2 linked regions of the Psychrobacter arcticus 273-4 genome follow. The protein of the gene in region 2 interacts with the protein of the main gene of each other region in a pairwise test. Links are inferred from orthologs where the notes say so. Each region holds a gene or a part of one and is shown on either strand. Other genes may lie near its edges. The genes, in order: dnaE and dnaN.

Region 1 (7,244 bases), 1.4 Mb from region 2 along the record:
AAGGCTGCGCAATAGCCGGCATCGAATGCGGCGTTCCACTGCTTGTATTTATCACCAAAACGAATGATAGCAATGTCACATTTTTGGATCATATTCTTAGTACGAATCGCATTAACTTTTGATGACTTATGGTCGCGCCAGAATCCATTTTCATCTTTACCAAGCACATCACCGGCGGCATCACTGGCTTCGTGCTCTGTCACTGCTGATGTAAATTTAATAGCAAGACCATGTTCTTTAGCGCCTTGCATGATTTTTTGACGCCAGTCGGTATGTATTTCTCCGGATAAGTAAACAGTCCAATTCATCGTAAATTCCTTTTTATTGTTAAATGATATAGTCGGTGAAAAGTAATATCGATACAACACGTACTACTGGTGCAAATTTTTCTTGCTTGCTGTGCCTACGCAGACAGAGGCTGCAAAAAATTTACACCAGTAGTACGGTAGCGACTTTAAAGTATTTCAACTATATAACTACTTGTACTACTAATAATGTTAATGCTGGCAAGCTTTAGTCTTTTGCGAGTTTGGCAATCAAGGCACTGATTAACTGATACTCTTTTTGATCCAGTTGAATACGTGAGCCGAGTCTAGATAGGCGTGATGGCAGCGATTTTAAGTTTTCACTGTCTGCCAGTTTGTGTTGAACCATCAATGCCGTGGTACGCTCAGTAAGCTGTTGCAATTGCTGTTGAGTAATTGCTGGCTCATCCCATTGCTGGCGCGTATAAGTATTGAGCATGGGTTGTCCAAGCGTCTCTAGGCTATCAGTCACCTCTAGTGGATTATTATTAGCTTCGCTATTAGCTTTAATATGTGTTTGTGCATAAGCAAAAATAAAGCTTGCAATCACTTGCACGGCTGAAGCGACATTGAGGACTGGATAAGCAGGATTGGCATCAATTTGGATATGATAATCTGCATAAGCCAATTCTTCATTGGTCAATCCGCGATCTTCACGACCAAATAAAATGGCGATATTGGGCGCTGTATTAACATCATTTCGCTCATTAATCGCACTTTGTTTATCAATAAAGTCCAGCATGATTTTGGCGGCCTGTGTCGGTGTGACCACAGGACGGGGCAAATGACGGCTACGACTACTGGCCGCAAATACCAACTGGCAATCAGCGATAGCAGCCTCTAGGGTAGGTGCGATGATTGCTGATGATAATAAATCGCTGCCACCAGCGGCATGAGAGACGCTGGTGGCATCAATGGGTAATTTTGGCTCAACGACCGTCAGTCTTGATAGCCCCATGGTGTGCATAGCACGTGCCGCTGAACCGATATTGGCAGGCAAGGTCGTATTAACCATCACCACTTGTATACTAGACAGGTAATCGCTCACAGTTGAAGGTTTTGTTATTACAGTTGTCGTTAAAGAGGAAGATGTGTCGTTACTCATTATTGTCCTAATCGCTGGTTGATGTCTTGTTCGGCATAATGCACTTGTTAGCCGTAGTGAAAGTGTAAATTATCTTCACTAATCATACTTTTTAGCTGCTGTAAATTGTCATCATTTGGATAAATGCGCCAATGCTCGGACAGTCCTACATTGGCAATGCCGTATTCTTCATAAATGCTGAGTCCAAGCGGCAGGCAATTATCTCTAATAGAGGCATCGGTGTTGCCCAAAGCGTTATTGGCATAGCTTTGGTTACTCATGCTTGGCTCAACACCGTTTGAATAAGCGTCTTGCGCCATATTATTCTCTAGTGCCAATAAATCATTGCCATCTTCGTCATATAAGCTGCCGCCTATTACGGCATTGTAACCGCCGAAACTATCAGTATTAGTAGTGCTGCTTTGCTCGTCCTGCTCATTGCCATAAGAAAGTTTGGGTGCTGGAATAATGCTGGCTTGTGCAGATTTTAGCAGTGGCTGCATACATGTCAGCAGATTAATATCACTGCCATGGACTTTGATGCTAATTTTTTTAAGCCAACGCAGGCGAGCATCAACCATGCTCATGGCATTATCAAGACGAGCAAACAGCCGGCCGTCACGCTCACGAATACTGCCTTTGATAATGACTACTTCATCGATTTTTAGCTGGTCTTTTACGCGGTTAAAGCGCTCAGCATAACAGCTGACCTCTAACCGTGAAGTCCCATCGTCTAAGGTAATAACGTTACGAGTGCCAAAGTTGGCTATGTCGATGATAAGACCGGCAAAATAACAGCTGCCGTTATAGCCAGTATCAGCCAATTTGTCGAGACGAGCACCTGAGGTATAACGTTTTAGCTCGTCACGATATTCATCGATAGGATGTCCGGTTAAATAAAGCCCTAAGGTGTTTTTCTCAGCTTTAAGACGATGCTTATCACCCCAAATCAGCTCTGGCGTCATGACCAGAGGAGGCGCGGCGACGACACCATCCATTTCACCAAACAAATCCATCATGCCGATTTCGCGATTTTGACGGTCTTGCTCAGCGGCTTGTACCGCACTGGGCAGCTGACTCATTAAAGCGCCGCGAATCTCATATGCTTCATCGCTTGGCAAGTCAGGTCTTAAGGTTGCAGCAAAGTCATCAAAACAGCCAGCGTTTATCAGTCCTTCAAGGGTACGCTTGTTGACCTTTTTGATATCAACGCGGCGGCAGAAGTCATATAAGTCTTTAAACGGGCCTTCACGGCGGCGTGCCTCAACGATAGATTCGACAGCACCTTCGCCAACGCCTTTAATCGCGCCCAAACCATAAATAATATTGGTCGGGGTATCAGCGACAAAGTGCCATTCACTGCGGTTTACTGATGGATTAACGACGGTTAAAGCAAAGTTTTCACGGCAATCATTGATAAAGAACACCACGTTATCCGTGTTATTCATATCTGATGTCAGTACGGCTGCCATAAACTCAGCAGGGTAGTATTGTTTTAGATAAGCGGTCTGATAAGCGAGCACGCCATAAGCCGCTGAGTGCGAGCGGTTAAAACCGTAACCGGCAAATTTTTCCATCAAATCAAAGACGCCGCCAGATGTCGCTTCATCAATGCCTTGCGCGGTTGCACCAGTCACGAAAATATCGCGCTGTTTTGCCATTTCTTCCGGTTTCTTTTTACCCATCGCACGGCGAAGCATATCCGCGCCGCCCAAGCTATATCCCGCCATGACCTGCGAAATTTGCATGACCTGTTCTTGATAAACAATAACGCCGTTGGTATTTTCTAAAATCGGTTCAAGATTGGGATGGTCATAAATCACTTCTTCACGACCATGTTTACGGTCGATATACATCTCTACCATACCAGCATCAAGCGGACCGGGACGATAGAGCGCACACATGGCGATAACGTCTTCGATATTGGTCGGTTGCAATTTTGCCAGATACTTTTTCATGCCCATACTTTCTAGCTGAAAGACGGCAGTGGTTTTGGCGTCTTGCAAGAGCTTATAGGCTTTAGCGTCATCAAGGGGCAAGTCTTCTAATACCAAAGCTTCTTTGCCTTCTTTAGCACGACGCTTATTAATATTTTCAACGGCCGCACTAATGACCGTTAAGTTACGTAGACCCAAGAAGTCAAATTTTACCAGCCCAACCGCTTCGACATCATCTTTATCAAATTGGCTGACACGATGACCTTCATCATCACAATAAATGGCGCTAAAATCAGTGATTTTGTGCGGCGCAATCAACACGCCGCCGGCATGTTTACCCACGTTGCGGCAAATGCCTTCAAGCTTAATGGCCATCTCCCATACTTCGATGGCATCTTCATAATCCATGTTATCAGGATTGGATATTAAGTCTTTGAGCTGTGGCTCTTGCTCAAGCGCTTGACTGAGTGTGATACCCGGTGTTTTGGGAATAAGTTTCGACATTTTACTGGCAAGAAAGTAGGATTTACTTTGCGCACGTGCCACATCTCGTACGACCGCTTTTGCTGCCATCGTACCAAAGGTAATGATTTGCGACACCGCTTCACGACCATAAGTTTGCGCCACATAATCAATGACCCGGTCGCGACCTTCAATACAAAAGTCAATATCGAAATCGGGCATGGACACACGCTCAGGGTTTAAAAAGCGCTCAAATAACAAATCATAATGAATAGGGTCAAGGTCGGTAATATTGAGCGCATAAGCAACGAGAGAGCCTGCCCCAGAACCACGACCAGGACCTACTGGTACGCCATTGGCTTTTGCCCAGCGGATAAAGTCCATAACGATAAGAAAGTAACCGGGGAAACCCATTGAGAGGATAACTTTGAGTTCATACTCTAAACGTTCATCGTATCTTTGGCGGATATCACTCCAATGATCACTGCGCGCGTCAACTGGGAAAAGTTTGTCTAAACGATTTTCAAGCCCGCGCTGCGATTCTAAGCGAAAAAATGATTCAGTCGTCTCACCCTCAGGCACTGGAAACTCTGGCAGGACGTTAATACCTAGCGTTAATGTCACATTACAGCGGGTTGCTAAGCGCAAAGTATTGTCAATAACCTGCGGAATATCAGCAAATAGCTGCTGCATTTGCGCTTGGGTTTTCAAGTACTGGGCATCAGAATAAGTCTGAGGACGATTTTGGTCTGCCAGTACATAAGAGCCTGCAATACAAACGCGCGCTTCATGTGCGTCAAAGTCGTCTTGCTCTAAAAACCGCACGTCATTATGGGCAATGATAGGAATATGATGTTTGGCGCCTGAGTGAATCGCTGCTTTAATAAAGGCATCTTCGCCAGTACGATTGGTGCGCTTAATCGCAAAATATAAGCGGTCGTCAAATGATGCTTGCCACTCTGTAATCAGCTCATCGGCTTTTTCTGGCATAGAGCCGACCAGCGCCTGACCAACATCAGATTTTTCAGTAAATAAAACAATGACACCTGCCCCATGTTCTAAAATATGACTGCGTTTAATGACAGGCGTACCATGGTTTACAGGATCAGCGCGACCTTCGGTAAATCCAAGCGACACGATACGGGTAATGTTTTGATAACCTTCGTTATCCATTGCTAATAGAGTGAGACGCGTGTCTTCATTCTCCATGATGACTTCACTACCGATGATGGGCTTAATACCAGCACCTAAGCAAGCACGGTAAAACTTCACGGTAGCATAAAGGTTGGATAAATCGGTCAAGGCAAGGGCACGCTGATTGTCCGCCGCCGCTGCCTTAACCAAAGGCTTGATACGCACGATAGAATCGGTAATGGAATATTCGCTGTGGATGCCAAGGTGTACAAATGCCATAGAAGACTCTTACGGATGCAAACAAAAGGAGAGGGTGCGGATGAGCGTTAAAGATAAAGGAAGCAAAAATAGGTGATAATTTATTTGATAAAATCTATTGTATCAATCGTTTGAACAATATTTTTAGTAAATTATCCTGTTAATAGCCACACTTTATACGCTGCATCTTAGCCGCTAATAATAGCATTGTTTGCTACATACAGCCACTCAACGCCGCGCAAAAATATAGATAACCACCCACACCATGCTAATTATACGGCTAATGGTTGAATGATCTTAGCTAAAACCCATAGTTATTAACTTCCTTTATTTGTTATATGCTATTCAATTATCGTAGCATTAGAAATACCCTCTACCATATATAGGGTAGAGGGCAAGAAAGTATAAGAAGCGAGTATTTGAAGGTGCTACTTGACGATTTTATTTAGATATTAAAATAGTACTATTTTAGTATCCAACCACCGCGGCATCGACAATACGCGGGTCAGAAGCCCCATAAATGCCATTTGGCGTAATCATAATTGATTGTGTCGAACCCATGGCTGACTGTGAACTGACCTTATGTCCCATGGACTCTAATTTTTTAATCGTATCTATATTTAGTGCTTTTTCGATACGAATCTCATCCGGTAGCCACTGGTCATGAATACGCGGTGCGTGTGTGGCTTCAGCAATATTCATATCATGGTCAATGACGTTTGAGATGACCTGCGTGACCGTAGTAATGATACGGCTACCACCCGGACTGCCCGTGACGATATAAGGTTTGCTGTCTTTAAATACGAGCGTTGGACTCATAGAGGACAAGGGACGCTTATTCGCCTCGATCGCATTGGCATCGCCACCGATTAAGCCATAACCATTTGGCACACCGGGCTTAGCAGAAAAATCGTCCATCTCGTTATTGAGCAGTATCCCCGTACCATCGGCGACAAGACCAGTGCCATAAGAGAAATTCAACGTATAAGTATTGGCCACCGCATTGCCATCTTTATCGACAATAGAAAAATGCGTGGTTTGATCACTCTCGTACGGTAGAGGGTTATTTGCCTTGATGGTTGCTGCTGGCGTGGCTTTATTTGGGTTGATTAAAGCGCGCAGCTTATCAGCATAAGGCTTAGCAGTTAAACCGCTAGCAGGGACGTCAATAAAATCAGAATCACCCAAATACTCAGAACGATCCGCATAAGCCAACTGCATTGCTTCAGCCATTAAATGAATGGTTTGCGCGCTGTTTTGACCATAGTCTCTTAGCGGATAACCTTCCAAGATATTTAAAATCTGCACAATATGAATACCGCCAGAAGACGGTGGTGGCATGGAGACAATCTCATAGCCACGATAATCGCCTTTAACAGGCGTACGGGCAATAGCTTGATAGTTAGCTAAGTCTTGCAAACTCATCTTTCCGCCCGCTTCATTAATCGCTTTGACAAGCTTTCGGGCAGTTTCACCCTTATAAAAACCATCAGCGCCTTTGGCGGCAATCAGCTTTAGCGAATGAGCAAGCTCCGGTTGTTTTAAGTGCTCACCCGGTTGATAAGCGCTGCCATCAGCTTTAAAGAATATCTTTTTGGTACTTGGCCATTTTTGTAAGCGATCGCTTAACGCTTCTAACGACTCTGACAACCCAGCAGTGACTTCAATACCATTTTCAGCCAGCGCAATCGCTGGTGCCATCACTTGTCCGCGGCTCATGGTGCCATGATCTTCTAATGCTTTGAGTAAGCCTGCTACCGTACCTGGCACACCAACTGCTAAACCATGATAACGAGATAAGTCACTGACGGCATTGCCATCCTTATCAAGATACATATCGCGCGAGGCGCTACTAGGGGCTTTTTCACGATAATCGAGCGCCACGGTTTTACCTTGTTTGGCATCATATACCATCATAAATCCACCACCGCCGATATTGCCTGCACGTGGTAACGTCACGGCTAGAGCAAAACCCACCGCCACAGCAGCATCAACGGCATTACCACCATCTTTCAAAATCTTTAAGCCGATATCAGAAGCAAGTGCTTCTTGGGTGGCGACCAT
Region 2 (5,832 bases):
TCGGGTCCAATACCGCAACCAAGCGCAGTAATCAGGTTACCCACTTCCTGTGACGATAACATCTTGTCAAAACGCGCGCGTTCGACGTTTAGAATTTTACCTTTTAGTGGTAAAATTGCCTGCGTTTTACGGCTACGACCTTGCTTGGCTGAACCGCCAGCAGAATCCCCTTCCACAATGTACAACTCTGACAATGCTGGATCTTTTTCTTGGCAATCCGCCAATTTACCCGGCAGACCTGCGATATCTAACGTAGTCTTACGACGAGTCATCTCACGCGCTTTACGAGCGGCGTCACGAGCACGAGCAGCATCAATAATTTTACCGGCAATCAATTTACCAGCGCTTGGGTTCTCTTGCAGATAATCATTAAACTTATCGTGCATCGCTGATTCGACAGCAGATTTCACTTCACTTGATACCAATTTATCTTTGGTTTGACTCGAAAACTTAGGATCAGGAACTTTGACGGATACGATAGCCGTTAAACCTTCACGCGCATCATCACCAGTCGCCACCACTTTCTCTTTTTTGAAGAGATTTTCGCGATCCATATAGGTATTCAAACAACGCGTCAACGCTGAGCGAAAGCCAGATAAATGCGTGCCACCATCGCGCTGCGGAATATTATTGGTGAAACAAAACACCTTTTCATTATAAGTGTCTGTCCACTGTAGTGCCACTTCGACACTAATACCATCTTCTTGATTACTGATAAAATGGAACACATCATTGATGCCATCTTTCCCAGCATTGATGTAGCTGACAAACTCTGACAAACCACCTTTGTGCTCAAACTCATGACGCTTGTCAATACGCTCATCAGTCAAGACAATACGTACACCTGAGTTTAAAAATGACAACTCACGTAAACGTTTGGCTAAAATATCATATTCAAAAATAGTACCAGTAAACACGTCATTGCTAGGGTAAAAACGGATTTGTGTGCCTGTTTGATCTGTCGCTTCCATTTGCTGAATATCGCTGTCAGGCACGCCATCAGTATAAGTCTGATGATGATGATAGCCTTCACGCCAGATATTCATCTCAAGCTTTTTGGACAATGCATTAACGACAGAAACGCCAACACCATGCAGACCGCCAGATACTTTATAGCTGTTGTCATCAAACTTACCACCAGCATGCAGTACCGTCATAATAACCTGTGCTGCAGACACACCTTCTTCTGGGTGAATATCGACAGGGACACCACGACCATTATCCATTACGCTCACAGATTCATCTTCGTGAATAATGATATCAATTTGATCACAATGACCAGCAAGCGCTTCATCGATAGAGTTATCTACCACCTCAAAGACCATATGATGCAAGCCGGTACCATCATCGGTATCACCAATATACATGCCAGGACGCACGCGCACCGCTTCTAGTCCGCGCAGTACTCGAATGTCTTTCGAGCTATAATCAGAGGGTAATACCTCAGGAACGACAGCGGCGGCAATAGTCTCAACTACGCTGTCTGACGTTAGTTGCTGGTGGTCGGTAGGTAATGAATCACTCATGTGCATTCCTTGATCTAGCCATTATCAGCTATTTATCATCAGCTCACCACAGTGGTGATACTTAATGATGCTATCTACAATATCGTTTTTTTACTCAAATTCTGTCTTTATTACGGTTGACTTAAGTTTTTCAAAAGGTGATAGCAAGGCAAAAAACCAGATTTAAAAATACGTCAGGTTGGCATACTCTATTTAACCCCTACTGCGATTTCCTCTAAAACCATAAAGCCTAATAGAAATTATATTAATTTTATAATTATCAATCACTTAATCACTTACAACCAATAATAAACCTCTATATAAAACGGTAAGATAACTTGCTGAGAACAGGACAAAAATAAAGCCCTATTTTAGCATTTTTTTGCCTGTAAGTCACTGTTTAGGGAACGTTTTATGAGTAATAGAATGTGGAATGAAACGAGGGTAAAGTATGCAAGGAGACGGTCGCTTAAGGACGTAAAATAAGGATTAATAACGAAGATATCATTACCCTAATAAAAGCTACTGAGCTGGTAAAATACTACCTTGTTTCATGTGAAACACTTGGGGTTTTTCCCAATACTCATACACTAAAGGTAAAATACTATCGGTCAAACTGGTCATAAATACCTGGCATGGCAACTGTGCTAAGGTTGATAATAAAATCTCTATCGCCCTATCATCCAGCTCTGCGGTGATATCATCTAGTAATACCACTGGTGTAGCGCTTAATTTAGCGTCATTAACAGATGCCTCTAGATCATTCCCAGTGTTAAGCAAAAGTGGTAATTGTGATAAGCGCAATGCCGTAATCAACAATTTTTTCTCTCCACGAGACAAAATGTTGGCCGCTTGCTCTTTCAAAATAGGTAACTTAAAAGTCGAATCCGCTGCTGCTGCTAAAGGTGAGTTTAGGTGCTCATTAGCCTTATGTATTGGTCTTATAGAGCGCCAATGCACATGGATGTCAGCGCGGTGATTACCAATACGCGTATAACCCAACTGTAAATCCTGATCTAAGCGCTCATTAAGCTGTATATCGAGCGCTACACTCGTATCGTAGCCCGCATTGTAGCTCAAGCTTAATTGCTCAGCATAAGCAGGCAATAACTGTGCAATGCTCTCAGAAAAATAAGGTTGCCAAGCTTCAAATATAGCTTCACGGTAGTGATGAATCAGCGCTGCATGACTGGCAAGTCCTTTGTCCCAAGCTCTAAGCTCAGCAAGCTGAACGTGAGTCAAATGACGTCGTTGTTTGAGTAAACTATTGCGCTGTTTTAATAAGCGCTGATACGCAATCCACTGTGGATGAAAACCTTGTTTCATGTGAAACACCAACCAATCTAATAACTGCCGACGACTGGCACTGCCCTGCTCTAGCATGTCCATCGTCGATGGATCTATAAGCAAGGTAGGAAGCTGCTCCGTTAAAATACTTTGATTGTATACCGTGGTTTGATTGAGACGTAAAATTGTCGTAGCGTCTGCTTGCTTTTGGATAGCCAAAGTACGGCCATCACTAAGTTTAGCATGTACAGTTGCGGCGTCTTTATGATGCTGAATATAGCGTTTGGGCTGATTGTGGCGGAAACTCTTACCTCTTGATAGCAAAAACATACCTTCAAGTAGCGAGGTTTTACCGCTGCCATTAGCGCCGATAATGACGTTGCAAGCAGCAGGTGCTAAATTGATGGGCGTTAAATTACGCAAATATGAGATTTGTAGACGTTCAATCATAATACCGACAGCCGCCTATAGAGTTATTTTTTAATAAACAAAAGACCATTAAAAATATAAATATAAGGAACTAAATTTTAAGCTTATAAAGCAATTTTGAGCTTGAAAAGCTACTCAAATTTTGCGTTAAAGCCTAACCACCCAATCTTTTTAAATAGCAGACTAAATACGCATTGGCATAATGACATACTGATGGAACTCATCATTTAACTGATTAACCAATACCGACGCATTTGATTGACTCATATGCATTTGTAAATCACCTTGGATAACACCCAGCACGTCTTGTAAATAAGCGGCATTAAATGACAGCTCCATTGGTTCACCTTGATACTTGGCTTGTATCATCTCAACCGCTTCATCTTGCTCAGCATTATTAGCGCGTACTTCTACCATGCCATCACTTGCAAAATTAAACACCACGCCGCGAGATTTTTCATTACTTAAAATCGCTACGCGGCGCAGCACATCCATCATTTTCTCTTGATTGAATAAGGCCAGCTTATCGGTATTACTAGGCATCACACGGCGATAATCAGGGAATTTACCATCGATCAGACGCGCAGTAAAAGTCACCATGAGATTTTGACTGGTCTGACCGGCACTATCCACATCACCGAACGGCAAACTTACTTGCAGAAACTCACGACCGAAACTTAAGGTAACTGCATTATCTTGGTCGCCAAGCATCTTACCCAGCTCAGAAGCTAAACGTTCAAGCTCAATTACCGCTTTACGGGGCAAAATAGCCTGCATATTCAAATCAGCATTCACATCGATAACGCTACGTGCTAATGCCAGTCTATGTCCATCGGTCGCAACGGTCGTTAGTTGCTGCTGCGATACATCAAACAACATACCTGTTAAATAATAGCGTACATCTTGAATCGCCATCGCAAATTGAGTCTTATGAATCAAATCAATAAGGCGGCTACGGCTAATAGTTAATGGCGTGATATTTTCAGGGTTACCCAAACTTGGATAGTCTTCGCTAGGCAATGTGCCCAAGGTAAAACGACTTTTACCACTGGTCAGTAAGCAGCGCTCGTTTTCTTGAGTGGTCAGATTTACTTGGGCTTGAGCAGGTAATGATTTACAAATATCTCGTAATTTAGTCGCAGGTAACGTCGTTGTACCTGCTTGCACACAAGCGCCAGCAGGCAATTTCAACGTCGATGTCAGCTCTACTTCTAAATCAGAAGCCGTTAACACCAGCTCTGACTCAGACAATTGTAACTTGATATTACCCAAGATAACCATATTGTGGCGTTTATCAGCAGCCTTGGCGATCAAGTTAATGGCTTTTAGTAACGACTCTCGATTGATCGATAATTGCATGCTTAGTTACTCTTATTTAAATGATTTTTTATAAAAAAATAAAATAATGGCTTAATAACACCTTGTCTACTGACGATAATCCATTGGGTGTCTGTGTATGCTTATTTTCAATATTATAAACCATATCTACCCACTAAAATATAGTGATAGCAAAGCCTTCTAACCCGCTTGCAACATCAATGCTAGCGTCTTGTAATCCTTGTCAAACGCTGGGTCTGCTGCTCGCAGCTCATTGACCTTGTCGCAAGCATGCATCACTGTCGTATGGTCACGTCCACCAAAGGATTGTCCAATCTCAGGAAAGCTCTCGCTAGTCAACTCCCGTGATAGTGCCATCGCTATTTGGCGTGGTCTAGCAATACTACGCGTACGTTTGCGTCCCAACATATCTTTAATCGTTACATCATAATATTCAGCGACCACTTTACGGATATTATCCATATTAACGGCTTGTACGCGCATTGCAACGATGTCTTTTAGCGCGTATTGCACCATCTCAAGCGTGATTGGAGCGCCTGTTAAATTGGCATTAGCAAAGACTTGGTTCAATGCACCTTCTAAACGTCTCACGTTAGAGACGACGTTTTGAGCGATGAATAACGCACATTCTTTAGGAAGGCTCATGCCATAAGATGCTGCTTTTTTCTGTAGAATTTGTACCCGTGTATCAATCTCAGGTGGATCTACAGCAACCGTCAACCCCCAAGAAAAACGTGATCTAAAACGTTCATCAAATTCGGTCATCTGTGATGGATGCCTATCTGAAGCCAAAATCAATTGTTTATCACCGCTGGTAAAATCTGCAAATAATGTTAAAAATTCATTACTGCTTTTTGTCTTTCCAGCCAGTACATGAATATCATCTACAATTAATAAATCTACTTTTTTAATTTTCTTTTTAAAATCTTCTATTTTATTATTTCTTAATGAATAAACCAATTGATTAATAAATTTTTCAGAAGTGAAATAATAAAAAGTCTGATTATTTTTTAAATAGCGATGAGCTACAGAATGCATTAAATGCGTTTTTCCCAAACCCGAAGGTCCATATATAAATAAAGGGTTATGACGGTTTTTTGATTGACGTTTGCCAAGCTCATAACAAGCCTTATAAGCAAGGTTATTAGACTTACCTGTGACAAAAGTCTCAAAGGTAAAGTCAGGATTTAAATAACTTAAGGATTTTGCATCAGCAGAGTCAACCATTTCTGCATGACGCATATTGGCGTCGATATCTGCTTTGGCATTATTA

The links.
Region 1: the proteins of dnaN (region 2) and dnaE interact in binary tests that used the Escherichia coli proteins (3 or more experiments, as listed by UniProt). The link is inferred for Psychrobacter arcticus 273-4 from one-to-one orthologs.

What each region holds. Positions count from the first base shown.
Region 1 is NC_007204.1:1,408,059-1,415,302, reverse strand. Bases 1,258-5,548 are described here. They hold dnaE (DNA polymerase III subunit alpha), read right to left. Parts: upstream 5,202-5,548; coding sequence 1,458-5,201; downstream 1,258-1,457. Other genes in these bases: PSYC_RS06135 (RNA methyltransferase), read right to left, coding at 1,258-1,410. In the rest of the region: PSYC_RS06140 (YtoQ family protein), read right to left, coding at 1-308; more of PSYC_RS06135, read right to left, coding at 514-1,257; ggt (gamma-glutamyltransferase), read right to left, coding at 5,649-7,244. UniProt on the Escherichia coli protein: DNA polymerase III is a complex, multichain enzyme responsible for most of the replicative synthesis in bacteria. This DNA polymerase also exhibits 3' to 5' exonuclease activity. The alpha chain is the DNA polymerase catalytic subunit.
Region 2 is NC_007204.1:873-6,704, reverse strand. Bases 2,493-5,371 are described here. They hold dnaN (DNA polymerase III subunit beta), read right to left. Parts: upstream 4,581-5,371; coding sequence 3,405-4,580; downstream 2,493-3,404. Other genes in these bases: dnaA (chromosomal replication initiator protein DnaA), read right to left, coding at 4,740-5,371; recF (DNA replication/repair protein RecF), read right to left, coding at 2,493-3,242. In the rest of the region: gyrB (DNA topoisomerase (ATP-hydrolyzing) subunit B), read right to left, coding at 1-1,526; more of recF, read right to left, coding at 2,028-2,492; more of dnaA, read right to left, coding at 5,372-5,832. UniProt on the Escherichia coli protein: Confers DNA tethering and processivity to DNA polymerases and other proteins. Acts as a clamp, forming a ring around DNA (a reaction catalyzed by the clamp-loading complex) which diffuses in an ATP-independent manner freely and bidirectionally along dsDNA.